4 regions of the Streptomyces shaanxiensis genome follow, and region 4 is predicted to be linked to each of the others. Evidence: riboswitches for the same ligand, from Rfam matches in the RefSeq annotation. Region 4 holds a riboswitch; each other region holds the start of a gene.
What was found. Region 4 has a riboswitch for cyclic di-AMP ahead of ABD932_RS13450 (C40 family peptidase). Riboswitches for the same ligand answer to the same signal wherever they lie in the genome.

Region 1 (7,039 bases), on a different contig from region 4:
ACTCGTCCGACACCTGCTCGTAGAAGCTGACCAGGCGCTCGGCGTCATCAACGGTGATGGGGCGGATGCGCGCGGTGCCGCCGTCGCGCAGCACCACGTCGGCTTCCCAGTGGGCGGGGTACTCGTGCCGGTCCGAGGCGCTCTGCATGGGGCCCAGAGTACGGCTCGCGTACGACAACGGCGCGAGGCAGTCTGTGGAGGACGTATGTCGGGTCGAGGCCGCGACCCGACGGTCACCTCAGGAGGAGCGTTTTGTCCCTCCCGGCATGCTTCACGGGTGTGGGAAACTGGTCTAGACAACCCTGAACACCGAAGGGCAGCATCACATGGCTGAGCGCCGCGTCAACGTCGGCTGGGCCGAGGGTCTTCACGCCCGCCCCGCTTCCATCTTCGTCCGGGCCGCCACGGCCGCAGGTATCCCGGTGACGATCGCCAAGGCCGACGGCAACCCCGTCAACGCGGCCTCCATGCTGGCTGTTCTGGGCCTGGGCGCCCAGGGCGGCGAGGAGATCGTCCTCGCCTCCGAGGCCGAGGGTGCGGACGCCGCCCTCGACCGCCTCGCGAAGCTGGTCTCCGAGGGCCTCGAGGAGCTGCCCGAGACGGTCTAATACCGTCTGAAGGATCTCCGCACATGCGGTGAAGCCGCGTCGGTCTTTCCGGCCGACGCGGCTTCGCTGTTTTCGGGCAGGCACCACGGGAATTACCTGCGCACCTGAAAAAGGGCAGCGGAAATTACCCGCCACCGAATTACTCCTCTTTGTATACGGCGCCCTTGTTAATGCCGCAGGCTCGGCATGTTTACGGGATGTTGCGAATTCCTCACGCGCTCCGCGCGGTCGCCGCCGGAGCCGAACCGCAGCCGGTGCACGGACAGCGAGCGCTCGGTGTGCAGCGCCGTGATCGCGCGGGCGCGTTCGCCGTCGCCGCGCGCCACCGCGTCCACGATCGCGCCGTGCTCGGTCCAGGACTCCACGGGGTTGACCGGCGACTCCACGGCGTACATCCAGGCGATCTTGTGGCGCAGCTGGGTCAGCATCGAGGTCAGGGCGGGGCTGCCGGAGGCCTGGGCCAGCGTCTCGTGGAACCAGCCACCCAGGGAGCGCAGGTCCTCGCTGTTTCCCCGCCTGGCCCGCTCCTGGCCCAGCCTGACCAGGCCGCGCAGCACCTTGAGATGGGCCTCGGTGCGCCGCTGGGCGGCCCGGGAGGCGCCGAGCGGCTCCAGCAGGGTGCGCATCTCCAGCAGGTCGGCGGCCTCCTGCTCGGTCGGTTCGGCGACGCACGCGCCCGCGTGCCGCCGGGTCACCACGAAGCCCTCCGCCTCCAGGGTGCGCAGGGCCTCCCGGACGGGGACGCGGGAGACGCCGTAGCGGCGCGCGAGGAGTTCCTCGGTGAGCCGGCCGCCACGCTCGTAGACACCGGCGACGATGTCGTCCCGGATCGCCGTGCACACCGAATGCGCCGGAATACGCATGACCGACCTCCGCCTTAATCCCCGTGAAACGTCGACGAATGACGTGTGTTCAGTGACTCTATTGCAACCGGCCGGAATTTCCGACGGCGGGCCGGAATCCATGGATATTTTTTGGACAGCGGGTCGTGCGAAACGCCGAAAGCCCCGGCTGGGGGAGCCGGGGCTTCGGGAGCGGAGTGTCTGTCGTCAGACGATCACGGGGGCAGCGGCGAGCGCGGCACGCGTGCGTGGAAGGCGTCGGACGATCACGGGGTGGTGAGCGTCGTACGCGCGCGTGGCAGGTGTCAGAGGTTCACGCCGTGCGAGCGGAGGTAGGCGACGGGGTCGATGTCGGAGCCGTACTCCGCCGTCGTGCGGGCCTCGAAGTGCAGATGCGGTCCGGTGACGTTGCCGGTGGCGCCGGACAGGCCGATCTGCTGGCCCGGGGTGACCGTCTGGCCGACCGAGACGCCGATGGACGACAGGTGGCCGTACTGGGTGTACGTGCCGTCGTTCATCTTGATCACGACCTGGTTGCCGTACGCCCCGCCCCAGCCGGCCTCCACGACGGTGCCGGAGGCGACCGCGTGGACGGAGGTGCCGCTGGCGGCGTGGAAGTCGACGCCCGTGTGGCTGCCGGAGGACCAGACGGCGCCGCCGGCCTTGTAGCCCGTGGAGACGTACGAGCCGGAGATCGGGGAGACGTAGGACAGCAGGCGCTTGCGCTCGGCCTCGCGGGCAGCGCGCTCCTTGGCCTCGCGCTCCCTCTCGGCCTTCTCGGCCGCCTTCTTGCGCGCGGCCTCCTGGGCGGCCTTCTTCAGGGCCGCGGCCTCCTTGGCGGCCTGCTCCTGAGCGGCGGCCTGGGCGTCGATCTGGTCGGCGATCGAGTTGTCGACGCTGATCACGGGGATGAGGCCAGTCTGTTCGGCGGCAGGTTCCGCGGCGAGCGCGGGGGCGGCCAGGGTGCCTATGACGCCGGTGGCGGTGAGGGCGGCGACGCCGGCCGCACGGGCGGTGGAGCGCTCGATCCGGCTGGGACGACGGTGCTTCCCGGTGGGACGATTCGCCCCGGTGGCGCAGCTGAACGCCATGAAGTGGCTGGTCCTTTCCTTCCTTCTCGCCTACCGGGTTAGCTGACGGGTTCGGAGCAGGAAGGTCTCCTACGGGCCCCCTCGCCTTCGCGCGGGCGTCCGATTCACCCCAGGGACTACGGTGGGTCCCCGGCTCCCCTGGCTCGCGCCGTACGGGGACTCGGCGATGACTGTCCGGTGCCGCGGGCGCGGCGCACTGCCTGACGGACAGCCCGGAAGACGCTAAGCGGGACGTCTTTCAATCCCCAAACGGATCCCGGCTTTTGTAGCGCATCCCACAGGCCAGACAGGCAACCTCTCCCCCAATTCGGGCATAAGGGGGCCCTGGTGACTCATTCGTCACCAGGGCCCCCACCGCGCGTGGCGGGTGCAGCCGTCTACTCGGCCGCCACCACGGTGACTTCGCCGATACCGAGGGCCTCGACGGGCTCCCGGATCGCTGCCGCGTCACCGACGAGGATCGTCACCAGGCGGTCCGCCGGGAAGGCGCTCACGGCCGCGGCGGTGGCCTCGACCGTGCCGGTGGCGGCGAGCTGCTGGTACAGCGTGCCCTGGTAGTCGTCGGGCAGGTGCTGCTCGACCTGGTCGGCCAGTGTGCCCGCCACGGACGCGGCGGTCTCGAACTTCAGGGGCGCGACACCGACGAGGTTCTGCACGGCGAAGTCCCGCTCGGCGTCGGTGAGGCCCTCGGCCGCGACGCCCCGCAGCACCGTCCAGAGGTCCTGCAGCGCGGGACCGGTGTTCGGGGTGTCGACGGAGCCGCTGATGGCCAGCATGGCCGCGCCCGTGCCGTCCGGGGCGGAGCGCAGGACCTGCCCGAACGCGCGCACACCGTAGGTGTAGCCCTTCTCCTCGCGCAGGACCTTGTCCAGCCGGGAGGTGAGGGTGCCGCCGAGGCAGTACGTGCCGAGCACCTGCGCGGGCCACACGCGGTCGTGCCGGTCTGCGCCGATCCGCCCGATCAGCAGCTGCGTCTGGACGGAGCCGGGGCGGTCCACGATGACGACACGGCCGGTGTCGTCCGCGGTGACCGGCGGGACGGGCCGCGGCTCGGCCGAGGAGCCGGTCCAGGCGCCGAGGGTGTCACCGAGCAGGGCGTCGAGGTCCACGCCGGTGAGGTCGCCGACGACCACGACGGTGGAGGTGGCCGGGCGGACATGCCGCTCGTAGAAGGCGCGTACGCCCGCGGAGTCGATGCCCTCGACCGTCTCCTCGGTGCCCTGGCGCGGACGGGACATGCGCGAGGTCGCCGGGAACAGCTCCTTGGAGAGCTCCTTGGCGGCCCGGCGCGAGGGGTTGGCCATCTCGTGCGGGATCTCGTCGAGGCGGTTGCGCACCAGGCGCTCGACCTCGGCGTCGTCGAACGCGGGCGCCCTGAGGGCGTCGGCGAGCAGGCCGAGCGCCTTGGGCAGACGGGAGACGGGCACTTCCAGGCTGACGCGGACGCCGGGGTGGTCGGCGTACGCGTCGAGCGTGGCGCCGCAGCGCTCCAGCTCGGCGGCGAACTCCTCGGCGGTGTGCTTGTCCGTGCCCTCGGAGAAGGCGCGCGCCATGATCGTGGCGATGCCGTCGAGGCCCTTCGGCTCGGCGTCCAGGGGCGTGTCCAGGAGCACCTCGACGGCGATGACCTGCTGGCCGGGGCGGTGGCAGCGCAGGACCGTCAGGCCGTTGTCCAGCTTGCCGCGCTCGGGCGCCGGGAACGCCCAGGGCCGGGCCTCGCCGGCCTGAGGCTGCGGGTGGAACTCCATGCTGGCGAGCTCGGTCACTGCGCCGACTCCTCGTTCTCGTCGGTGGTCCCGGCGGGTCCGGCCCCGTCGGCTTCCAGGTCCTCGGCCTCGCCGGCGACCGGCTCGTACACGAGCACCGCGCGGTTGTCGGGTCGCAGGCGGGCCTTGGCGACCGCCTGGACCTCCTCGGCGGTGACGTCGAGGACGCGCTGTACGGCGGTGAACGCGAGCTGCGGGTCGCCGAACAGGACGGCGTACCGGCACAGTTCGTCGGCGCGGCCCGCGACGGTGCCGAGCCGGTCCAGCCACTCGCGCTCCAGCTGGGCCTGTGCGCGCTCCATCTCCTCGGCGGTGGGGCCGTCCGCCGCGAAGCGGGCGAGCTCCTCGTCGACGGCCGCCTCGATGACGGGGACCTCGACGTCGCCGGAGGTCTTCACGTCCAGCCAGCCCAGGGAGGGCGCCCCGGCCAGGCGCAGCAGGCCGAAGCCGGCCGCCACGGCCGTACGGTCACGTCGTACGAGCCGGTTGTAGAGGCGGGAGGACTCACCGCCGCCGAGGACGGTCAGCGCCAGGTCGACCGCGTCGCACTCGCGCGTGCCGTCCTGCGGGAGACGGTAGGCGGCCATCATCGCGCGCGCGGGGACGTTCTCCTCGACGACCTCGCGCAGCTGCTCTCCGATGATCTCGGGCAGCGAGCCGTCGCGCGGCTCGGGCTTGCCGTCGTGGGCCGGGATGGTGCCGAAGTACTTCTCGACCCAGGCGAGCGTCTGCTCGGGGTCGATGTCGCCGACGATGGACAGGACGGCGTTGTTGGGCGCGTAGTACGTCCGGAAGAACGCACGGGCGTCCTCCAGGCTGGCCGCGTCCAGGTCGGCCATCGAGCCGATCGGCGTGTGGTGGTACGGGTGTCCGTCGGGGTACGACAGCGCGGTCAGCTTCTCGAACGCCGTGCCGTACGGGACGTTGTCGTAGCGCTGGCGGCGCTCGTTCTTGACGACGTCGCGCTGGTTCTCCAGGCCCTCCTCGTCGAGCGCCACCAGGAGGCTGCCCATGCGGTCGGCCTCCAGCCACAGCGCGAGCTCCAGCTGGTGGGCGGGCATGGTCTCGAAGTAGTTGGTGCGCTCGAAGCTGGTGGTGCCGTTCGGCGAGCCGCCCGCGCCCTGGACGAGCTCGAAGTGGCCCGTGCCCTTCACACTGTTCGATCCCTGGAACATCAGGTGCTCGAAGAGGTGGGCGAGTCCGGTACGGCCCTTGACCTCGTGGCGGGAGCCGACGTCGTACCAGAGGCAGACCGCGGCGACCGGCGTGAGGTGGTCCTCGGAGAGCACCACGCGCAGGCCGTTGGCCAGGCGGTGCTCCGTCGCGGTGAGGCCGCCGGATTGTGCCTCCGGTGTGGCCGTGTGACCCATGGGCAAGGTGTCCTTCCGGTCGCGTGCACTGCGTTGTGCCGAGCAGTTCGGCTTAAGTTCCTGCCACTGTATGCAGCGTCCGAAGGGTCGGCGAAGTTCCCGGTCAGAACGCCTTGGCTGCGCGGCTGGGTGCAGGGCGCTGTCACGAGCCGGGGGCGCCCCGCGGGACGGCCCGTTGTCCCTCGCCTCGACGCGCGGATCGGCGGGCGGCCACCGCTCTCGCCCGCTGGGCCCGCGTCCGCCGCTCTCACCCGCTGGGTATGCGTCCGTCGCTCTCACCCGCTGGGCCTGCGCCCGTCGCGTCACCTCTCGTGCCGGGTGACGCCGCCACCCCGGGACCCGCGCCCGCCATGCGGGCGCGTGCGGCGGCGCCGAGTCCCTTCGGCTGTCTCGCCCGGCTGCCCGTCGATCACTCCGGCGAGTGAACGGTCGCGCGGCGCGAGCTTGCCGCCGTGGGCGGAGCGCCCGTGCGGGCGGCCTGGGAGGGGCGAGGGCGGCACATGCGGGGGAGGCATCTGCCCGGGGCGGCACTCGCGAGGCGCTCGCCGACCGGTGCTCGGTCCCGACGACGGGGGTGCGCCGGTCGCCGGTCGCCGGTCGCCGGTCGCCGGTCGCCGGTCGCCGGTCGCCGGTCGCCGGTCGCCGGTCGCCGGTCGCCGGGAAACTCCGTCGGACGCGTTGTCGTTCCGGTGGCAAGCCCCGCTTTGACCGGGGCGGTTGGTACCCGATGAGTCCCCCCGCTCGCAGACGGGGCCGGGCGTCGGGGACACTTCTCACGCGCCGGGCCGGAGCCCAACATCGGGTCCTGGTCGGTGGTTGTCAGTGCCTCGGTCCACAATGGTCCGCGTCAGATCCCGTCAACGCTTCAGCAAGGAGCCGGCAGCGATGGCCCGCCGCAGCACGAAGACCCCGCCGCCCGACGACTCGTACGAGGAGAAGATCCTCGACATCGACGTCGTCGACGAGATGCAGGGCTCCTTCCTCGAGTACGCGTACTCGGTCATCTACTCCCGCGCCCTGCCGGACGCCCGCGACGGCCTCAAGCCGGTGCACCGTCGCATCGTCTACCAGATGAACGAGATGGGCCTGCGCCCCGACCGCGGCTATGTGAAGTGCGCCCGCGTCGTCGGCGAGGTCATGGGTAAGCTGCACCCGCACGGCGACGCGTCGATCTACGACGCCCTGGTGCGCATGGCCCAGCCCTTCTCGATGCGCGTCCCGCTGGTCGACGGCCACGGCAACTTCGGCTCGCTGGGCAACGACGACCCGCCGGCCGCCATGCGGTACACCGAGTGCCGGCAGGCCCAGGCGACGAGCCTGATGACCGAGTCGATCGACGAGGACACGGTCGACTTCACCCCC
Region 2 (7,039 bases), on a different contig from region 4:
GGGAGTTCAAGAGGGTCGCGGCCGTTCCAGGTCAGTTCCAGCAGTGACCCGCGCTCGCGTTCCGTCGGGCCGCTCACCGTGCCGGAGCCGTACAGGTCGCCGGTGCGCAGTGAGGCGCCGTTCACGGTCATGTGGGCGAGTTGCTGGGCGGCGGTCCAGTACATGGTGGAGAAGGGCGGCTCGGAGACGACGTGGCCGTTGATGGTCACCGAGATACGCAGGTCGTAGCCGTCGGGTTCCGCCGAGGGGTCGGAGTCGTCCAGGTACGGCAGCAGGGGGTGCGTCCGCTCCGGCGGTGCCACCCGGGCCTCCTCCAGCGCGTCCAGCGGGGTGATCCAGGCCGACACCGACGTGGCGAAGGACTTGCCGAGGAACGGGCCGAGGGGGACGTACTCCCAGGCCTGGATGTCTCGTGCCGACCAGTCGTTCAACAGGCAGAGTCCGAAGACGTGCTCACGGAAGTCGCCCAGGGCCACCGGCTTGCCCATCCGGGACGGGACGCCGACCACGAAGCCGACCTCGGCCTCGATGTCCAGGCGGACCGACGGGCCGAAGACCGGCGCCGGGTCGGTGGGTGCCTTGCGCTGGCCGGAGGGTCGTACGACCTCCGTGCCGGAGACCACCACCGTGCCCGAGCGGCCGTGGTAACCGATCGGCAGGTGCTTCCAGTTGGGGGTCAGGGAGTCCGCTGCGTCGGGGCGGAAGATCTGGCCGACGTTCCGGGCGTGGTTCTCGGATGCGTAGAAGTCGACGTAGTCAGCGACCTCGAAGGGGAGGTGCAAGGTCACCGAGGACAGTGGATGGAGGAGGTCCGCGATGGCCTCCTGGTGGGCAGGGACCGTCACCCACGCCGTCAGTGCGCGCCGTACGTCCGACCAGGTGGTGCGGCCGGCGGCGAGCAGCGGGTTCAGGGAGTCCTGGGCGAGCAGCGGGGCGTACGGCGAGCCGAGCGCGTAGGCCGCCTTGCCCGCGTCGAGGACGTGGTCGCCGAGCCGGACGCCGACCCTGCGCGCGGAGTCCGAGCCGGGGAGGGAGAAGACGCCGTACGGAAGGTTGTGCGTGCCGAAGGGGTCGCCCTCGGGGAGATCGAAGGGGGGCATGGGGTGCTGCCTCACTCTCATCCGCTCCGTGTGCCAGTGCCATGTAGTCGGGCCACACGTTACGTGTGAGTTGCCTGTCTTGTGCAGTGCGGAGCTCGCGTCCCTGAGGATGGCGAATCACCAGGTCGCCGCGCTCGGCCGACGTTCCGGCGCGCCCAGGCGATGGCTCAGGAGACTGCTCGGGACTGCTCGGGACTGCTCGGAACTGCTCAGGAAACTGCTCGGAAAAAATCTTCGGCAGGTCGGTCACACCTGCCTCCCCCGCTTCGTCAGTGCAGTGAAGACGGAAACACTCACCCAGGAGGCGGGAACCATGCAGGCACGGATGACCAACCCGGCGTACGTCCTCTCCGGCGCGATGAAGGGGATCGGCACCCTGTTCCAGGCGATCGGCGAGAGTGGCCTGTCCCAGGAGCTGGCCGAGATCGTCGGGCTGCGCGCCAGCCAGATCAACGGGTGCGGCGCCTGTGTGCACGGCCACACGGCCAATCTGCGCAAGGCGGGGGCGAGCGACGAGCGGATCGACGCCGTCTCCGCCTGGCGCGACGCGCCCTGGTTCACCGACGCCGAGCGCGCCGCGCTGCAGCTGACCGAGGCGATGACGAGGCTCGCGGACCGTTCGCACGAGTCGGTGCCGGACGCGCTGTGGGACGAAGTCGCCGACCACTTCGACGAGAAGGAGCTGTCGGCGCTGATCCTCACCATCGCCGTCACCAACATGTTCAACCGCGTCAACACCACCATCAAGGAGCCCGCGGGCACCACGTGGGGGTGAAATCGCCACAAGCGGAAGGCAGTTGTCATCCGGAGGCGGAACAAGGGAAAGGACCGGAGGCAGAAGCGGAACCGCAACCGCAACCGGAACAGGTGTCAACACATGTGAACACAGCAGCCGTCCGGTTCGCGTCGAGTCGATGAGGCCTCCTGTCCGTATTCTCTGATCATGGCCGCACCTATCGCATATTCACTCATCGCCACTGACCTGGACGGGACGCTGCTCCGAGGCGACGACACGCTCTCGGACCGGTCCATCGACGCGCTCGCGCTGGTGGCGGCGGCCGGTGCGCAGCACCTCGTCGTGACGGGACGGCCGGCGCCCAGAGTGCGGCCGCTCCTCGACACCCTGGGCAGCACGGGGCTCGCGGTGTGCGGACAGGGCGCGCAGTTGTACGACGCCGGCGCGGACCGCCTGCTGTGGTCGGTCACCCTGGACCGGGAGTTGGCGGAGACCGCGCTCGGCAAGATCGAGGCGGAGGTGGGGCAGGTGTACGCGGCCGTCGACCAGGACGGCGTCGACGGCCTCACGCTCATCGAGCCCGGGTATCTGATGCCCCACCCGACCCTGCCCGCCGTACGCGTCCAGCATCGCGACGACCTGTGGTGTGAGCCGATCAGCAAGGTGCTGCTGCGCCATCCCAGCCTCTCGGACGACGAGTTGGCGGCGACGGCGCGGTCGGTGGTCGGCTCCCTCGCCACGGTCACGATGTCGGGGCCCGGGACCGTCGAACTCCAGCCATGCGGCATCACCAAGGCGACCGGTCTCGCGCTCGCGGCGGAGCATCTGGGCCTGGGAGCGCACGAGACCATCGCCTTCGGGGACATGCCCAACGACATCCCCATGTTCGACTGGGCCGCCCGCGGGGTCGCGATGGCCAACGCGCACCCCGAACTCAAGGCGGTCGCCGACGAGATCACCCTGTCGAACGAGGACGACGGCATCGCCGTCGTCCTCGAGAGACTGTTCACGGGCATCTTGGCCGAATTCATCCCGTAGGAATCGTTCCTCGGCCAATGATGCCTTTTGTCTAGTAAGGGCCGTTCACGTTGTCGATCGAGCCGTACCGCGCGGCCGCGTAGTTGCACGCGGCCACGATGTTCGCGACCGGGTCGAAGGGGTCGTACACCGTCCCCGGCACGTGGTACGTGGCGAAGGTCGGGTCGATGACCTGCAGGAGGCCCTTGGACGGGGTGCCCGCGGCGGCGTTGGAGTCCCAGTTGTTGATGGCCGACGGGTTGCCGGACGACTCGCGCAGGATGTTGCGGTGAATGCCCTCGTACGATCCGGGAATTCCGTTTTGCGCCATGATGTCCAGCGCATTGCGGATCCAGCCGTCGAGGTTGTTCGGGTAGTTCTTCACGGAGGCCTGGGTGGCCTGGGCGACGGAGGACTTCTTGGCGGGCGCGGACGCCTTGTCGGCCGTGTTGCTCGCCGTGCTCGCCTTCTTCGTCGCCCGGACCTTCAGGTCGAGGCCCGGGTGGATCAGCCGAGGGTTGTCGCCGATGGCCTTGCGGTTGTCCTTGTAGAGCTGCCGCCAGCCGCCCTGGGCGTCGTACCGGTCCGCGATGCCGTAGAGCGAGTCGCCCTTCTTCGTGGTGTACGTGACCGACCCGACCTTCGCCGGGGCGGAGGCCTGGGCCGGCTCGGCGGCGCTCGCCGTCGTCGCGCTCAGGAGCGGGAGGGCGAGGGCGACGGTGCCGGTTCCGGCGACGACGACGTTGCGGGTGAGCGGGTTGGTGCGGGGGCGGCGGTGCTTGCCTCGGGCCATGGCGCTGTTCCTCTCCGACGCCTGCGAGGTGAGCTGTCGGGTTCGGGCGGGGAGGTGCCCGGTCGCGCCGTCGTGTGGCTGCGCGACTTCACCCCGAGCCGCGCCGGTGCGCCATCAAGGCGTCCGGTGCGGCGACTTACCTGGGTCCCCCGCTCCTGCCGTGCGTGTGTGAGTGCGTGGGTGGGTGACTCGGGCGGCGGCAGGATTAGGCGTCCGCCCGACGAGCGGGAACGTATGCGAGAGCACATGCCCGGAACAAGTGCCCTGGCCCCCGTCGTGCCGGTTGACCATGGTCTGGTGTGTATGGGGCGCTTGATCCTTTGCGGTTGCCAATCCTCAACTTGCGCTTGGCGCAAGGAGGGACGCGGGGCGCCGGGTCGGGCGGGTGACACCGTCCGCGTGACTCAACTCACTGACATCCACAAGAGCGGCAAATCGGGCAATGGCTCCAACTCGCGCTTAACCGGCTGTCCGTGGAGTCCGTTTCTCCCATGTCCGGTGGAAAAGTACCTCTTGGCCCTCCATGCAGATCACCTCGTCGGAGGTGACGAAGTCCTTCCCGTCGCAGCTGATCTCCGAGCGCGTGCGCACCGTCGCCTCCCAGGCGAGCTCCGGGCGGTGCAGGCGGATCGACCAGTCCGAGCGGGTGCGGGCCGAGAGGGGATCCGACTCGTTGATCGTGTACGTCTCCAGCGCGTCCTCGGTGAACTCCAGACCGTCGGGGTACACGCGCGTGCCGCCGTATCGGGGGTCGACCTCCAGGCGCCACTCACCCTTGGCAACGTCCCGTACGACGAGCCGCTCGGGGCGCGGCTCGTCCAGCGTGATGGGGGTGTTCACGCCGAGCGGCTCCGCCTGCTCCGGTTCCTCGAAGACGATCGCTGCCTCGTCCAACGCACGCGCGCGTACCGGAAGTTCCAGGGAGCTCCCCGCCGGTTCCAGGGTGAAGCCCGCCGACGAGTCGGGCTGGGGCCAGATCCACGGCCAGTACGCGGAGGAGACGGCGAGGCGGATGCGGTGGCCGGGCGGGAAGACATGGCCGATGCCGTTCAGCTCGAAGGTCACGTCCTCGGTGGCACCGGGCTCCCACGGCACCGTACGGCTTGGGCCGTGGCGCGCCGACAGGTTCAGCACGCCCCGGGTGACCAGCGTCGAGGAGCCGTCGGGCGCCACGTCGCAGAGCCGGGCGACGACCTGCCCGCGCGGCACCTCCGACGTCAGCCGCAGCCGCACCTTCGGCCGCCCCAACACCCAGCTCTCCTCACCCACTTCGAACTCGAAGCACGCCGATCGCCCGTCCTCCTCGCGCTGGTCGGGCGGCAGGTCGGCGTCGTTGCCGAAGGGGAAGAAGCGGCCGGCGTCGAGGCCGGTGTGCATGGGGGAGCGGACCAGGACGGGGGCGCCCTGGAAGGCGTACGTCATGCCGCGCACGTGGGGAGAGGGCCAGGCCGGCTCGCCGACCCAGCGGCCGGGCAGCTCGGCGTACACCGTGGCCGGACGGTGCGAGTCGCTGACGTACGCGCGCAGCAGGGGATCGGACATGACGCCGGTGTCCTCGCCCTTCAGCCAGTGGTCCCACCAGCGCAGCGTCTCCTGGAGGAAGCCGATCGCCGGGCCCGGGGGCAGGCCGCGGTCGGGGTACTGGTGGGACCAGGGGCCGATCAGGCCGCGGACGCGGTCGGCGGGCAGGTGCTCGACGAGGCGCAGGACCGTGTCGCGGTACGGGTCGTGCCAGCCGCCCACCGCCAGGACGGCGGCGTCGATCGCGCCGTAGTCCTCGCAGACGCTGCCGTGGCGCCAGTAGTCGTCGCGGGTCTGGTGGTTCAGCCAGGTGTGGATGAACGGGGCCACGGACTCCAGCCGCTCCAGCCACATGCCGCGCCACGCCTCGCCGACGTACCGCGGGTCCGGCGGCCGGGAGACGAAGGCGAGCATCGTCGCCGCCCAGGCGTGCATGTCTACCGCGAGGACGGAACCTCCCAGGTAGTGCACGTCGTTGTCATAGCGATCGTCCGTGGAGCAGACCGTGACGATCGCTTTGAGCGGCTCGGGCGCGAGGGCCGCGATCTGGAGGGAGTTGAAGCCGCCCCAGGAGATGCCGAACATGCCGACCCTGCCGTTGCACCAGGGTTGGGCCGCCAGCCAGTTGACGACCTCGACGCCGTCGGCCAGTTCCGTCGCCGAGTACTCGTCCGTGGGCGTGCCCGCGCTGTTGCCGTGCCCGCGGATGTCCACGCGCACGGAGGCGTAGCCGTGGCCGGCGTACCAGGGGTGGCGCTGGTGGTCGCGGGGTGCGGTCCAGTCGGAAAGGCGGTACGGCAGGTATTCCAGGAGTGCCGGTACGGGCTCGTCGGTCAGCGGGCGCCACACGCGCGCGTACAGCAAGGTTCCGTCCGGGAGCGGGATCCAGAGGTCCTCGTGAGTCGTCTCGTAGGGGAAGGACGTACGGATGTGCATGAGCGGGTCCCCCGTCAGGTCAGTGCACCGGGTGCATCGTGCGGCGCAGCCAGGGCCCCGCGGCCATGACGGCCAGCCCGGCGGCCACCGCGATCGCGCCGTTGACGCCGAAGTAGGCGGGCTTGGAGACGTCGTCGTAGAGCTTCACCGTCTGGGCCTGGATGCCGTTGGCGAGGGCGAGGGAGAGGAACCAGAGGGACATCGTCTGGCTGGCGAAGGCGGCCGGGGCGAGCTTGGTCGTGGCCGACATGCCGGATGTCTCCAGAAGGACGTCGCCGAGGCCGAGCAGCAGGTACGAACCCACGATCCACCAGACGGACATGAGGTAGCCGTCGGAGGAGTGTCCCGAGGTCGGCAGCGCCATCAGCAGGAAGGACAGGCCACCGAGGACGACCCCGATGGCGATCTTGTTGGATGCGTGCGGCTGGCGGTGCCCCATACGGACCCACAGCGCGGCGACGACGGGGGCGAGGGCGACCTCGAAGGCGCCGAGGGCGGAGGCGTACCAGCCGGCCGGGAAGTCGAAGCCGAGGATCGCCGTCTCGGCGTTCGTCGAGGCCAGCAGCATCATCGTCGAGTACGCCTGGAAGAGGATGAAGTTGAAGACCGTCGAGGCGAGGAAGAGGACGATGTACGGGCGGAGGCGGCCGCGTTCCTCGGGGGTCACCCGCGGGCTGGCGAACATCACCGCGAAGTAGACGACCGGGGCGATCACCGAGACGAGGGTGAGCAGGTCGACGAAGCGGTCCATGGTGAGCCAGCCGGCGGCGGCGAGGAGGACGGCGACCGCTGCGGCGACGACGAGGCCCGCGACGATCAGCCGGATCGCCCGGCGCATGGGGTCGGGGGCCAGCGCGAATTCGGCGGTGTGCTTCCGTCCGGCCAGGTGCCGACGGCCTGCGACGTACTGGACCAGGCCGAACGTCATGCCGATCG
Region 3 (7,039 bases), on a different contig from region 4:
ATCCTCACGGGCGTCACCGCCGTCCTCGTCCTGCTCGCGCTCCGCATCCTGCGCGGCGGCCTGCCCCGGGCGGAGGTGATCACCGAGCTGGTCACCGTGGTGGTCGTCTCCGTGCTCGCCGTCCTCATCAACCTCCTCGTCCGCCGCAGCGACGAGCGCCTCGCCTCCGCCCGCGAGATCGCCGAGGCGGCCCAGCGCGCGGTCCTGCCGGAACCCACCGAGCGGATCGGCGGCTTCCAGATCGCGGCGCGGTACGAGGCGGCGCAGGAGGGCGCCTCCATCGGCGGCGACCTGTACGCCGTGCAGGACAGCCCGCACGGCGTGCGGATCATCGTGGGGGACGTGCGCGGCAAGGGCATGGGGGCGGTGGGGGCCGTCGCCGTCGTCATCGGGGCCTTTCGCGAGGCCGCCGAGCAGGAGGCCACGCTGGAGGCGGTCGCCCAGCGACTGGAGCGGGCGCTGGCCCGCGAGCGCACGCGCAGCGAGGGGATCGAGTCCTCCGAGGAGGCCGACTTCCCGAGCGAGGCCACGCTGCTGCTCCACACCGACGGCCTGTCCGAGGCGCGGGATGCCGAGGGGCAGTTCTACGACCCGGAGGCGGGGCTCGCGGGACGGGCCAACGCGCGCCGCGCACCGGCCGAGTTGCTCGGTGTGCTGGCGGCGGACGTGCGCCGGCACTCCGGGGGCGGGATGGCGGACGACATGGCGCTCATCGCCGTACGGCGTCCGTGACCCGCCCTTGATCCTTCTCACCAAGGGTGATCGGGCGACCGCCCTCCGCATAACAACTGACATACCGTCAATACCTGTGTGGTGCCTGAGCCTCGGCCAACTCGCCCGATTTGGACCGCTCGTGACCTGTAAGTCCGGGCGAAATTCGTTAATGATCAAGTGGAACAGCTTGGAATCCGCACCCCGGGTCTATTAACGTTCGATAACGCAGCGCGGTCGTCCCAGCCGTCACAAGAGACGGCTCCGTGCGCACGCGCCGAGTCCCGCAAGGGAGCCGGGGAACCACCACCCTGGGGTGAATCGCGCGGATTCCACCGTGAAGTCACGGTTGGTATACGCGCGTAGGAGACCTTCCTGCTCCGAACCCGTCAGCTAACCCGGTAGGCGAGAAGGAAGGAAAGGAGCACGCCCACGTGGCGTCCAACAGGCCTGCTACGCAAGCCCCGTTCGTGCCGAGTCAGCGCAGCAACGACACCTTCGGCTACGACCGCTACCGCACCGACGAGGGCCCGTTCGAGGAGTGGAACCCCACCGCGGAGTCCATTCGTCCCGTACGTGGCAGGCACCGCGTAGCCAAGCAGCGGGGCGGGGGACTCGCCCGCAGCTCCACGGTTCTCGGCGTCGGCGTCATAGCCGCCGTCGGCGCGGGCGGCATGGCCAGCGCGCAGAGCGGCAAGCCGCCGGTCGCGATCACCATGCCCGACCTGCCCCTGATATCCGACGACGACTCCTCCGCGGCCGCCGAGGACACCGGGACGGCCCTCAGCACCATGGGCGCCGCGACCGAGGAGACCAAGCAGGGCACCGGCGACGCCGGTGAGGCGCTGCGGGCCCGGATCATCGCCCAGGTCGAGCAGCAGCAGGACCAGGTCGACAGCAAGGCCGCCGCCGAGGCGATCGCCGCCGCCGAGAAGGAGGCCGCCGCAGCGGCCGCCAAGGCGGAGCAGGAGGCCAAGGAGAAGGCCGCCGCCGCGAAGGCCGCCGCCGAGGAAGAGGCCCGCAAGAAGGCCGAGGCCGAGCGCCTCGCCGAGCTGGCCAAGCAGTACACGCTGCCGACCTCCTCGTACACCATCACCTCGACCTTCGGTCAGGCCGGCGCCTACTGGTCCTCCGGCTACCACACCGGCCTCGACTTCGCCGCGCCGTCCGGCACGCTGATCAAGGCCGTGCACTCCGGCACCATCACGTTCGCCGGCTGGGACGGGTCGTACGGCTACAAGACGGTGCTCACCCTCGACGACGGCACCGAAGTGTGGTTCGCGCACCAGTCCTCGATCAGCGTCAGCGTCGGCCAGAAGGTCAACACCGGCGACGTCATCGGCCGCGTGGGCGCCACCGGCAACGTGACCGGAGCCCACCTGCACCTCGAGGTGCACCCCGACGGCAGCACGAGCGGCATCGACCCGCTGGCGTGGCTGCGCGGCAAGGGGCTCACGCCCTGAGGGACTAGAGACTCACGTCCTGAGGGGCGATCTCCCGATTGCACAGGGACGTTGATCGCGCAGGGACATTGATGGGTGCAGGGACATTGACCGTGCGGCCCGGCCTTCCTCACAGGAGGCCGGGCTCACGGTTTTTCAGGGATCGCAGGTGCCGGACTGGCCCGCGCACTGCCAGCCCGAGAATCCGCCCTCGGGGTTGTCGAGGTCGTCGTCGAGCCTGATGAAGCCCCAGACGACTGTGAGGGTGAACGCGACGGCGGCCAGCGCCAGCAGCCACAGGACGACCGTCCGCACCGTCCTTGTCCGGCCCTTGTCCGGCTCGCGGGCAGGCCGGGGCCGGGAGGCGCTCGGGGAGTGGCGGCCGCCGTTCACGCGCACCATCTCGGCTCTCCGTCCTGGTGGTCGGGCAGACCCGTGCTACGTCCGATACGGGTTGTACGCGGGATACGGCGCCGTCGGCCCGTAGGGGGCGCCCTGTGTCGGCCCGTACGTGGCACCCTGCGTCGGCCCGTATCTGGCGGTGTGCCCCTGTCCGTACGGTTGCCACTGACCCGGCGCCCCGTATCCGTACCCATACCCGTACGCAGGCCGAGGCTGCGCGGCGACCGCATGCTCCAGTGCCGGCCGAGCGAACCCCCGCCGCCCCCACAGCTCGTGCAACAGCTCCTGTTCCCGTACGACGAAGTCCGCGCCGGCCCGCCCGCGCCGCCCCCGGTGCCGCAGGAACGCCAGTGATGTGGCGTACGCCTCGTACTGCGCCACCGCCCGGGCCGCCGCCCGCCCCCCACGCCGTCGCGCGTACTGCCGGGCCACCCGCCGCGCACGCATCGAGCCGAGCGCGAAGGGATCGCCCGGGGCCAGCCACCCGGCGACGACGTACGCGGGCAGTTCCTCGCGCACGGTCCGCAGTTCGCGCTGCCGGGTCCAGATCACCAGCCAGGTCAGCAGCCCGAACGTGGGCACCATGAAGGCGGCGTACACGGCGAAGAACCCGAACTCGCCGAAGGCCGACGAGCCGTTCCACAGGGCGTGCATGCCCATGGCGAGCAGGAGCCCGGAGAGCGGGAGGAGAACGCGGCGCACATGCTGTCGCGGGCCCGAGAGCGCGGCGATGCCGAAGCCGATGCCGGTGAGGACCGTGAAGAGGGGGTGCGCGAAGGGCGACATGATGACGCGGACGAAGAAGGTCGCCGCCGTGACGGAGGCGATGCCGCGGTCGCCGGAGAGCTGGTCGGTACCGAAGGCGGTGCCGAGGTAGAGGATGTTCTCGGTGAAGGCGAAGCCGGTGGCGGTGACGCCGGCTATCACCACGCCGTCGACGATCCCGGTGAAGTCACGTCGGCGGAAGAGAAAGACGAGCAGGACGGCGGCCGCTTTGGCCGTTTCCTCCACGACGGGCGCTATGACGGTGGCGCCCAGCGTGTCCGCGTGGGACGGATCGGCGGTCGCCGTGGCTATCCATCGGGTCGCGAAGCTGTTGGCGATGATCGCTATGAGCGCCGCCGCGAACGCGCCCCACGCGAAGGAGAACAGCAGATTGCGCCAGGGGCCCGGCTCGACCCGGTCCAGCCAGCGGAAGGCGGCGACGAGCAGCGGCACGGGAAGAACGGCGAGCCCGAGCCCGACCAGGAACCCCTCGGTGCCGGTCTGCTCACGCACCAGGGCGAGGATGACCAGCCCGGAGAGCGCGAGCAGCGTGCTCAGCGCGCCGTAACGCACCCACCGCTTCTGCCACCAGTGCGCGTGCCGCAGTGTCCCGCCGGCGGGACCGGTGGGGTACGTCGGGTACGGGGGACTGGTGGCCACGGCATTGACCCTAACGAGACAGGGGCGCCACCCGCAGCCGCGCGAGGGGCTCCGGCGCCCGAGGGGGGTTTGCTGTCGGTGCTGTTTCTCTTCCCGGTCTTCGTTCCGGCTGCTCCTCCCGCTGCTCCTACGGCTGTACGCGGCGGAAGAGCAGGTCGTTCACCACATGACCCTTGTCCAACCCCTGTCCCTCGAAACGGGTCAGCGGCCGGAAGTCCGGACGGGGCGCGAAACCGCCGTCGGCTCGGGTGTTCTCGAAGTCGGGGTGACCGGTCAGAACTTCGAGCATCTGTTCGGCGTACGGCTCCCAGTCGGTGGCGCAGTGCACCAGGGCACCGGGCTTCAGCCGGGTCGCGGCGAGGCTGAGGAACTCGGGCTGGATGAGACGCCGCTTGTGGTGCCGCTTCTTGGGCCAGGGGTCGGGGAAGTAGACGCGCAGCCCGTCGAGCGAGTCGGGGGCGAGCATCTCGCGCAGCAGGATGATGGCGTCGCCGTTGGCGACACGGACGTTGTTCAGCCCGCGCTGGTCGGCGAGATTGAGCAGGTTTCCCTGCCCGGGCGTGTGCACGTCGACGGCGAGGACATTGGTCTCCGGGTCGGCGGCGGCCATCTGGGCGGTGGCCTCCCCCATCCCGAACCCGATCTCGAGTACGACCGGATTCTCGTTCCCGAACAGCTCACCGAGGTCGACGATCCGCTGCCCGTCGATGTCCAGCCCCCACTTGGGCCACAGCCGCTGCAACGCGTCCGCCTGCCCCGCGGTCACCCGACTCCGCCGCGGCTGAAAACTCCGAATCCGCCGCTCGAAGTGCGACCCCGCAGGATCGGCCTTGGGCCCGTCCGGGAACCGGGGCTCACCTTTGGCCCGGGTGTGCCGGACAGACACACCGGGGATGTGACGGGACCGCCCGCCGTCGGCGCCGGGCTGGGGGACTTCTGGGGCGTTGAGAGACTCAGACACAGTGAGACTGATTTTACGGGGAGGGGGAGGGCGGCTTCCCGGCCGTCACCCCTGGACGCCGGCCCAGGCAATGTCAGCCCGTCCGGCGTTTGAGGACGAGGCCCCTTAAGGGCCGAAGCGGGGGTCTGGGTGCGGCAGCCCCCAGAAACGCCCCGGGGTCGAAGGGGCAGAGCCCCTGGAGGACGGGACGGGTAGGGGCGGCGGGGGCGAAGGAACCCGGCGTTCGTACCCGCACCGAACCCGCGCCGCACGCCCCCTCAAGCCCCCGCCGCGCGCCCTCTCAAGCCCCCTCCAACACCCCCAACGCCCGCCGCGCCACCTCCCGCCCGATCGGCAGCGAAGCAGTAGCCGCAGGACTCGGCGCGTTCAGCACATGCACGGCCCGAGCCCCCTCCCGTATCAGAAAGTCATCCACCAGCCCCCCGTCCCGCAACACCGCCTGCGCCCGCACCCCCGCCGCCGCCCGCACCAGATCATCGGACGTCACCGCTGGCAACAACCTCCGCACCGCCTCCGTGAACGCCCCCTTGGACACCGACCGCCGCAGCTCCCCGGCCCCGTACCGCCAGTGCCGCCGAGCCATCCGCCACGCCCCGGGCCACGCCACCGTCCCCCCGACCTCCGACGGCCGTACGACCCCCCACCCGTACCCCTCCCGGGCCAGCGCCGGCACCGCGTTGGGCCCGATGTGCACATCCCCGTCGATCCCGCGCGTGAGATGCACCCCGAGGAACGGAAACGCCGGATCCGGCACCGGATACACCAGCCCCCGCACCAGCTCGGGCCGCGCCAGCGAGTAGTACTCCCCCCGGAACGGCACGATCCGCACCCCCGGCTCGTCCCCCGTCATCCGGGCCACCTCGTCGCAGTACAGCCCGGCACAGTTCACCAGCACCCGCCCCCGCACGACGTCCCCACGCGTCGTCCGCACCGCGACCCCCAGCCCGGCCCGCCGGTCCACCCGCTCGACCTGCGCGCCGTACCGGATCTCCGCCCCCGACGCCTCGGCCAGCTGCCGGGCGACCCCGACGAAGTCGCACACACCCGTAGTCCCGACGTGTATGGCCGCGAGCCCCCGCACCTCCGGCTCGTACTCCGCGATCTGGGCGGCGCCCAGCTCCCGTACCGGAATGCCGTTCTCCCGCCCGCGCTGCACCAGCGCGTGCAGCCGCGGCAGCTCCTCCCGCTCGGTCGCGACGATCAGCTTGCCGGTGACGGCGTGCGCGATGCCGTACTCCGCGCAGAACTTGACCATCTCGGCCGCGCCACCCACCGCGTACCGCGCCTTCAGCGACCCCGGCCGGTAGTAGATCCCGCTGTGGATGACCCCGCTGTTGCGCCCCGTCTGATGCCGGGCCGGCCCCGGCTCCTTCTCCAGCACGGTCACCCGCGTACCCGGCGCGGCACGTGTGATCGCATACGCCGTGGCCAGCCCGACGATCCCACCGCCGACCACGAGCACATCACAGTCGTAAGCGATCGTCCGCACCTGCTCCACCTCCCGGTTTCGATAATGCACTGCGCCACTGACAACGCCCTCAAACCCCCCGCGGGGCTCCCGCGCCACGGCGCCGGGCCGACGAGGCGATTCCGAGGGGGAACCTTTGGCAAGGGCGGGACTTCCGGCCAGTCATCAGCCGTGATCCGGCCACGGCGTGTTCACGTACCGCTCCGACGATGCGGCAGATCCCCCGGCTGCCGCACAGGTGCGTCGCAGCGGCACTGAACGCAACGGCACTGAACGGAACGGCACATCCATGAGACGCCTCACCCCGGCCCTGGCACTCGGTCTCGCCGCCCTCCTGGTCGGTACCCCCGCCGCCGCGGGCACCAACACCGGCACCCGCAACAGCTACGGCACCAAGGCGACGTACGCGCCCGGCCAGAACCCCCGCAGCTACCAGCGGCCCCCCGCGGGCTTCACCCCGGTCTTCACCGAGAACGTCTCCCGGCACGGCTCCCGCGCCGCGACCGACGGCGAGGACGCGGACCTGGTCCTCGCCCTGCGGAAGAAGGCCGAGGCCGCGGGCGCCCTCACCGCGAAGGGCAGGGCTTTCGGGCCCAAGGTGCAGGCGCTGCAGAACGCCATGAGCACCGT
Region 4 (7,039 bases):
TACGTCCTGTACATTTTTTACAGGCACCCCGGCAAGGGAGGCGCGAGCCATGACCCGACCGTCCGCCCGCTATGTACTGCCCGAGTTCACCGAGCGCACGAGTTACGGCACCAAGACGCAGGACCCGTACTCGAAGCTGCTGGAGGAGCGGATCGTCTTTCTCGGCACGCCGATCGACGACACCTCCGCCAACGACGTGATGGCCCAGTTCATGTATCTGGAACACAAGGACCCCGACCGCGACATCTCGCTGTACATCAATTCGCCCGGCGGCTCGTTCAGCGCCATGTCGGCTGTCTACGACACGCTGCGTTACGTCACCTGTGACGTGGAGACGATCTGCCTGGGCCAGGCCGGTTCGGCCGCCGCGGTGCTGCTCGCGTCGGGCACCGAGGGCAAGCGGTTCGCGCTGCCGGGGGCCCGGGTGGTGATCCATCAGCCAGGACTGCCCGAGCCGATCGAGGGCCAGGCAAGCGATCTGGCCATCCAGGCCGACGAACTGACGCGCACTCGGATCCGCCTGGAGGAGATGCTCGCCCGGCACACCGGCCGCAGCCGTGAGCAGGTGAGCGAGGACATCGAGCGGGACAAGATCCTGAGCGCCCAGGAGGCGCTGGAGTACGGGCTGGTGGACCGGATCATCCCCAGCCGCAAGGCCACCCTCGCCCCGCCCACGGGGAGGTGATCGGCCGGTGCTCCCACCCGAATTGCCGCCGCTGCCCGCGCTGACCCGTGCGGAAGGGGAGTTGATCGACCGTTACCTCGACGTGGTCGACCTGCTCGGCCGTATCAACCCGGCGCAGCACGGCGACACCTACCGCGGACTGCGTGCCGCCCAGGCGCTGGTCAGCAAGGCGGCCGAGCTCCGGGACGCGCTGGCGCTGATGCATCAGCGCGGTGAGACGGAGCTGCACGCTCCTACGCTGGCGCGTGCGCTGCGTGTGCTGGACGGAGAGCGCCGCACGGCTCGTGTCACGGTTCCGCCGCGCTCCGACAGTTGACGGCACGTACGGACCGGATCCGGACTCCTCGGCCCACCGCCGGGGCGTCCGGGACGGCGTTGAAACGGACCAAACGGCGTACCCCCTTTCGGCGTAGTCGCCGGTACTTTTGTACGCCCGCCGAGCTTGCGCAACAGGTATGACCGCAAGGCGGAATGAAAGGCTCCGCCGCTGGTCCGAGGCTCGTCGGGCAGCTGACGCCCGCCCGGACACGAGGGCGTCCACCCGAACGGGTGAGTGGTGAGTAACCCCACAAATCCCCGATTCCGTTGGGCATTTCGCTCATCCGTGCGTCAAGATCCCTGTCTGACGACAAGCCCCCGCCACAGCGGCGGGGCGGTCCGGGCGGACGCCGAGTCCTGCCGCCGCCCGGATGACCGGTCGACAGGAGTGGATCGGCAGGAGTGGAGGACCCAAGCAAGACGGGTCGCCGGAGCGGACGTTCGTTCGAGCCGAGCAGCCCTTGGGGTGAAGCCGTGGCAACGCGGCCGGGCAACTTCGCCAGCCCGAATCCGACAGGTCATCCTTCACAGGCGGCTGACGAAGGGTTGCGCATGACTGCGCTCAATCGTGTCCCGTCGCTCATGGTCCGGGCCGGTACGGCCTCGGCTCTCACCCTGGCCGCAGTGGGCGGCACCGTGGTCGCCCCCGGCTTCGCCTCCGAGGCCGAAGCCGCGACGCCGGCGACGAAGGCACTTCAGGTCGCGGCCTCGAAGAAGGGCTCCCCGTACAAGTGGGGCGCCGTCGGGCCGAACAGGTTCGACTGCTCCGGGCTCACGCTGTACTCGTACAAGAAGGCGGGCAAGAAGCTCCCCCGTACGGCGTCCCAGCAGTACAACAAGACCCGCCACATCTCCGCCGGCAACCGCAAGGCCGGAGACCTGGTGTTCTTCCACTCGGGGTCGAACGTCTACCACGTCGGCATCTACGCCGGGAAGGGAAAGATCTGGCACTCCCCGAAGAGCGGGGACGTCGTGAGACTGCAGAAGATCTGGACCAAGAGCGTCTGGTACGGCCGGGTCAAGTGACCTCCCCGGAGGCGGTGGCGGCGGCCTGACACGCCGTCACCGCCCCCGGGGCCCCTGCACCTCAGAGGGCCGACAGCGGCCCGGCGAGGAGCGCCACGCCGAAGGCGGTCAGCGCGGCGCCGGTGACGAGCGTGACCGCGCGGGCGGCCCGCGGCCGGCGCAGCCACCTGCCCAGCCGGTCCACCAGCAGGGCGACGACCTGGAACCACACCGTCGCGATCGCCAGGACGATCAGAGCGAGCAGCAGCGTCCGGGGCATCGCCGGAGCGCCCGCGGGCACGAACTGCGGCAGCACGCTGAGGAAGGTGAGGGACGCCTTCGGGTTGAGGGCGTTGGTCACGAAGCCCTGCCGCAGCGGTCGGGCGGTGGAGTCCTCACGTGGGTCGGCCACGTCGGTGTGCCGCTGCCGCAGCGTCTGGACGCCCAGGTACAGCACATAGACGCCGCCCACCACCTGGAGCGCCCGGAACAGCGCCGGCACGGCGGCCAGAACGGCGGCGACTCCCACCACCGCCAGCGTCACATGGACCAGCAGCCCCGCCCCGATCCCGAGCGCACAGGCGATGCCGGCCCGGCGCGAGACGAGGGCGTTGCGTACGACGACGGTGAAGTCGGCCCCGGGCATGGCGACCAGGCCGGCGGAGACCCCGGTGAAGGCGATGAGCTGAGCGTCCATGCCGCCAGCGTGCCGTGCGGGAGCCTTCAGCAGGTATGTCGAATATTCTGGGGATCCCTAAAGCGTTTGTTAAGGCAGCCCAGGTCAAGGCTGTCATAGGCGGACAGTCACCGGCAGACAGGGAGCCCGCATGTACGACCCGACCCGCCTCGCCGCCCTGGTGGCGGTCGCGGAGGCGGGTTCGATCACCCGGGCCGCCGAACGGCTCGGGTACACCACACCGGCGCTCTCCCAGCAGCTGGCCAAGCTGGAGCGCGAGGCGGGCACCGCCCTGCTGATCCGGCACCACCGCGGGGCGCGGCTGACGGGTGCGGGCGAGCTGCTGGTGGCCCGGGCGCGGCGGGTGCTCGACGAACTGGAGCGGGCCCGGCAGGAACTGGCTCGGCTGACCGGCCTGTCGGGCGGGACGCTCCGGCTGGGCACCTTCCAGACCGCCGGCATCCATCTGCTGCCGCCCGCCCTCAGCGCCTTCCGCCGGGCGCATCCGGACGTGGAGCTGACGGTCGCCGACTACGAACCGTCGGCCGGTGTCTCCGCCGTCGCGGCCGGGGAGGTCGATCTGGCCCTCACCCACGCCTACGAGCCCGGCGACCCGGTCCCGCTCCCGTCCGCCGTCGGCATCGAGCCGATCCTCGTCGAGGAGCTGGTCCTGGTCTCCGCTCCGGGCCACGCCCTGACCAGCGGGACGGCACGTCTGCCGCTGACCGAGCTCGCCGGGCAGCCCCTGATCAGCATGGCGCCGGACGCTCCGGCACGGCGCGGCGTCGAGGCCCTGCTGGCCCGGTCCGGGGCCACGCCCTCGGTACTGGTCCCGACGCCGGGCTACCTCCTGGTGTGCGCGCTGGCCAGTGCGGGGCTCGGGGTTGCGGTCGTACCGGAGATGGTGGCGCGTACGTCGGTCACGCCGGTCGGGGTGCGGGCGCTGGAGGGCGGGCGCCTGCGCCGTACGGTCTCGGTCGCCTTCCGCAGCGACGAGACGGCACCTGCGGCGGACGCCTTCCGAGCGCTGCTGCGCGGCACGTTCGGCCGGGCCCGGCAGACCTGAGCGGGCTTGGCGGCATCATCTGCGGTTCCGCAGCCCCCCAAGGGGCGCGGGGCTGAGTCGATATGCGGCTCCGCCGCATGGGCGCGACCAGCCACCACGAACCCGCAGACGAAACTCAACCCGTTCCGCGCAACCAGCGGAGCGCTACGGCTGGCCGGCCGCCTGCACCGGCGCCGCCGCCGGCACGATCCACGGCAGCTCGATGGATACGGTCTTGCCGCCCTCCCGCGTGGGCCGCACCCTCAGCTTGCCGCCGCACTCAGCGGTCAGCCAGCGGATGATGACCAGGCCTCGGCCGTTGTCCTGCTGGACGGCGGCCGGCAGGCGTTTGGGGAACCGCGGGTGGCTGTCGGTCACCCCGATGCGCAGGTGTTCGTCACGGTCGAGCTCGATGTCCACCCGGAAGGTGGGTGACTGCCCCAGGGTGTGCTGTACGGCGTTGGTGGTGAGTTCGGACACGATCAGCCGGATGGTCTCGGCCGCTTCGGTCTCCGGTGGCAGTCCCCACTCCGCGAGGGTGGAGACCACGTAGGCCCGGGCCGCGGAGACCGAGGCGGGATCGCTCGGCAGAGTGACGGATGCTTCCAGGTGATCTGCCATGGCGACGTCGTCCCTTTCCCAACGGGACCGCAGTCCGACACGGAGCGGATGGTTCGAGTACGGTCCCGGACTGGTGCTTCGTCGCCAGACTGCCATTACCAGGGCCGTCAGGGTGCCGATCCACCAAGATATGCATATATCTGTCGCTCGAAGCGGTGAACTCTGCGACGGCAGACCGTATTTGGGCGGCCCGGTTGGAGTAAGGAGTTGCCCATGCAGCATGGCCCCGCGGTACGCCGCCGGAAACTGGGCGCGGAACTGCGTGCGTTGCGCACCAGTGCCGGGCTCACCAGTGGTGAGGCGGCCCGGCTGGTGGGCTGGCACCAGTCCAAGGTGAGCCGGATCGAAACCGGCGCCAGCGGGGTGAAACCGGCCGATGTGCGGTTACTGCTCGACGCGTACGGCGTACGGGACACCCAACTACGGGAGCTGCTCCTGGTGTTGGCGGGATCCGACGAGGGTGGCGACCGGCACCACTGGTGGCATGCGTACCGCGGAGTGCTGCCGCCGACGTACCGGGATTTCATCAGCCTGGAGTCCCAGGCGAGCGCGATGCGCACGCTGGAGACCTCCGTGGTGCCCGGGCTGCTGCAGACGCCCGAGTACGCCCGGGCGGTGACCCGGGCCGCGGTGAGCGGACTCGCCGACGAACCCGGCGCCGCCGACGAACGGCTCGACGCACTGGTCGCGGTCCGTCTGGCCAGGCAGGACGTGCTGCACGCCGATCCGCCGCTGCAACTGAGCGCGGTGCTCGACGAGGCGGTGCTGCACCGGGAGATCGGCGGGCCCGAGGTGATGGCGCGGCAACTGGGGCAGCTGGTGGTGGCGGCGCGTCTGCCCCAAGTCAGGCTGCAGATCCTGCCGTTCAAGGCCGGTGAACATATCGGCATCACCGGGCCTTTCGTTATCTTCTCATTTTCGAGCACTTCTGATCTGGATGTGGTTGTTCTCGACCACTTGACGAGTAGCCTCTACCTCGAACGGAAAGAAGACCTCCGGGCTTACACGGAGGCCTTCAACGCCCTTCGGATCCACGCCCTTTCGCCCGAGGAATCGCTGGATTACATCGCCGCGCTAGCCGGCGGCGCGTAAGGAGGCACCATGACCGCACTGCCTCGGAATGTCACCTCAAGCACCGCTCTGACCGGTGCGCGATGGCTGCGCAGCAGCTACAGCACGGGAGCCAACAACTGCGTCGAGACGGCACGGACGTGCTCCGGTCCCTGGATCGGACTGCTCGCCGTGCGCGACTCCAAGGACCCGGCCGGGCCCGCGCTGCTCTTCTCCCCCGAGAGCTGGGCGGGGTTCACGGCCGCGTTCCAGTCCTGACAGCCCCTACTTCTGTTCAGTCCCGGATTCTGATCAGTCCCGATCGGATCTGATCAGTTCCGCCTGATGCGAGGGCAGGGCCGTGTCACGCCGACTCATGGTCGTGTCTCGCGGATCACCTGTACAGCGCGTTCGATCTGCCCCTCGGTGAGGTCCGCGCGGGCGGTCAGCCTCAGCCGTGAGATGCCGTCGGGGACGGAAGGAGGACGGAAGCAGCCCACGGCGAGGCCCGCCGCCCGGCACTCGGCCGCCCAGCGCACGGCCCCCTCCGGGGACGGCGCGCGCACGGAGACGACCGCGGCGTCCGGACGTACCGCTTCCAGACCCGCGGCGGTCAGGCGTGCGTGGAGTTCGCGTGCCACCGCGCGCGCCCGCGCCGCCCGCTCCGGCTCGCGTCGCAGCAACCGCAGTGCCGCCAGGGCCGCGCCCGTCGCCGCGGGGGCGAGACCGGTGTCGAAGATGAACGTCCGGGCCGCGTTGACCAGGTGGTCGATCACCCGGGCGGGGCCGAGGACGGCGCCGCCCTGGCTGCCGAGCGACTTGGACAGCGTGACCGTCACGACGACGTCGCCGGCTCCCGCCAGCCCCACCGCCTGCGGGGCGCCGCGGCCGCCGTCGCCGAGCACGCCCAGCCCGTGCGCGTCGTCCACGACCAGCCCGGCCCCGTGCTCCCGGCACGCCTCGGCGAGCCCCGCGAGCGGTGCGGCGTCGCCGTCGACCGAGAAGACGGTGTCGGACACGACGACGGCGGGACCGTCATGCGTCTGGAGCGCCTTGCGCACGGCGTCCGGTTCGGCGTGCGCGACGACCTGGGTCGTACCGCGCGCCAGTCGGCAGCCGTCGATCAGCGAGGCGTGGTTGCCGGCGTCCGAGACGATCAGCGAGCCGTGCGGCGCCAGCGCGGTGACCGCCGCGAGGTTGGCCGCATAGCCGGAGGAGAAGACCAGCGCCGCCTCGAAGCCGCAGAAGTCGGCCAGCTCGCGCTCCAGCTCGGCATGCAGTTCGGTCGTGCCCGTGACGAGCCGGGACCCGGTCGCGCCGCCGCCCCACGCCTGCGCGGCCCGCGCCGCGCCCTCGGTGACCTCGGCGTGGCGGGCCAGGCCCAGGTAGTCGTTGCTCGCCAGGTCGAGGAGCGGCGAGTCGGCGGAGCGGGGGCGCAGCGTCCGTACGAGTCCGGCGCGGCGGCGCAGCTCCGCCTGCTCGTCGATCCAGCCGAACGCCATGGCTCCTCCGGGCTTTTGTAGGCAGTGCACAGACATTAGCCGCACGATCCGCCACCCACGGTGTGGCAATACCCACACATCGAAGTGACAGGGTTGTCCGAAGTCTCCTTGGCTCGGAGCCCCTCCGTACGTCAGGA

Region 1: it holds a riboswitch for cyclic di-AMP, as region 4 does, so the genes downstream of both, ABD932_RS02755 (M23 family metallopeptidase) here and ABD932_RS13450 (C40 family peptidase) in region 4, are expected to answer to the same signal.
Region 2: it holds a riboswitch for cyclic di-AMP, as region 4 does, so the genes downstream of both, ABD932_RS23670 (transglycosylase SLT domain-containing protein) here and ABD932_RS13450 (C40 family peptidase) in region 4, are expected to answer to the same signal.
Region 3: it holds a riboswitch for cyclic di-AMP, as region 4 does, so the genes downstream of both, ABD932_RS40450 (M23 family metallopeptidase) here and ABD932_RS13450 (C40 family peptidase) in region 4, are expected to answer to the same signal.

The regions. Positions count from the first base shown of each region.
Region 1 covers NZ_BAAAZY010000003.1:120,701-127,739, reverse strand. Annotated here, with positions in the region: gene ABD932_RS02770 (bifunctional acetate--CoA ligase family protein/GNAT family N-acetyltransferase) at 1-148, opposite strand, end outside; gene ABD932_RS02765 (HPr family phosphocarrier protein) at 327-608, shown strand; gene ABD932_RS02760 (GntR family transcriptional regulator) at 776-1,471, opposite strand; gene ABD932_RS02755 (M23 family metallopeptidase) at 1,756-2,541, opposite strand; cyclic di-AMP (ydaO/yuaA leader) riboswitch at 2,555-2,717, opposite strand; gene ABD932_RS02750 (M16 family metallopeptidase) at 2,919-4,307, opposite strand; gene ABD932_RS02745 (M16 family metallopeptidase) at 4,304-5,677, opposite strand; gene ABD932_RS02740 (DNA gyrase/topoisomerase IV subunit A) at 6,563-7,039, shown strand, end outside.
Region 2 covers NZ_BAAAZY010000012.1:140,141-147,179, forward strand. Annotated here, with positions in the region: gene fahA (fumarylacetoacetase) at 1-1,100, opposite strand, end outside; gene ABD932_RS23660 (carboxymuconolactone decarboxylase family protein) at 1,414-1,875, shown strand; gene ABD932_RS23665 (HAD family hydrolase) at 2,044-2,874, shown strand; gene ABD932_RS23670 (transglycosylase SLT domain-containing protein) at 2,906-3,646, opposite strand; cyclic di-AMP (ydaO/yuaA leader) riboswitch at 3,652-3,790, opposite strand; gene ABD932_RS23675 (CocE/NonD family hydrolase) at 4,106-6,103, opposite strand; gene ABD932_RS23680 (peptide MFS transporter) at 6,123-7,039, opposite strand, start outside.
Region 3 covers NZ_BAAAZY010000029.1:65,398-72,436, forward strand. Annotated here, with positions in the region: gene ABD932_RS40445 (PP2C family protein-serine/threonine phosphatase) at 1-732, shown strand, start outside; cyclic di-AMP (ydaO/yuaA leader) riboswitch at 977-1,134, shown strand; gene ABD932_RS40450 (M23 family metallopeptidase) at 1,146-2,174, shown strand; gene ABD932_RS40455 (hypothetical protein) at 2,310-2,555, opposite strand; gene ABD932_RS40460 (PrsW family intramembrane metalloprotease) at 2,592-3,980, opposite strand; gene trmB (tRNA (guanosine(46)-N7)-methyltransferase TrmB) at 4,108-4,941, opposite strand; gene lhgO (L-2-hydroxyglutarate oxidase) at 5,222-6,430, opposite strand; gene ABD932_RS40475 (histidine-type phosphatase) at 6,699-7,039, shown strand, end outside.
Region 4 covers NZ_BAAAZY010000009.1:82,832-89,870, reverse strand. Annotated here, with positions in the region: gene ABD932_RS13460 (ATP-dependent Clp protease proteolytic subunit) at 50-685, shown strand; gene ABD932_RS13455 (hypothetical protein) at 693-1,001, shown strand; cyclic di-AMP (ydaO/yuaA leader) riboswitch at 1,420-1,552, shown strand; gene ABD932_RS13450 (C40 family peptidase) at 1,556-2,029, shown strand; gene ABD932_RS13445 (LysE family translocator) at 2,091-2,705, opposite strand; gene ABD932_RS13440 (LysR family transcriptional regulator) at 2,836-3,750, shown strand; gene ABD932_RS13435 (ATP-binding protein) at 3,895-4,350, opposite strand; gene ABD932_RS13430 (helix-turn-helix domain-containing protein) at 4,564-5,442, shown strand; gene ABD932_RS13425 (DUF397 domain-containing protein) at 5,452-5,679, shown strand; gene ABD932_RS13420 (8-amino-7-oxononanoate synthase) at 5,775-6,902, opposite strand.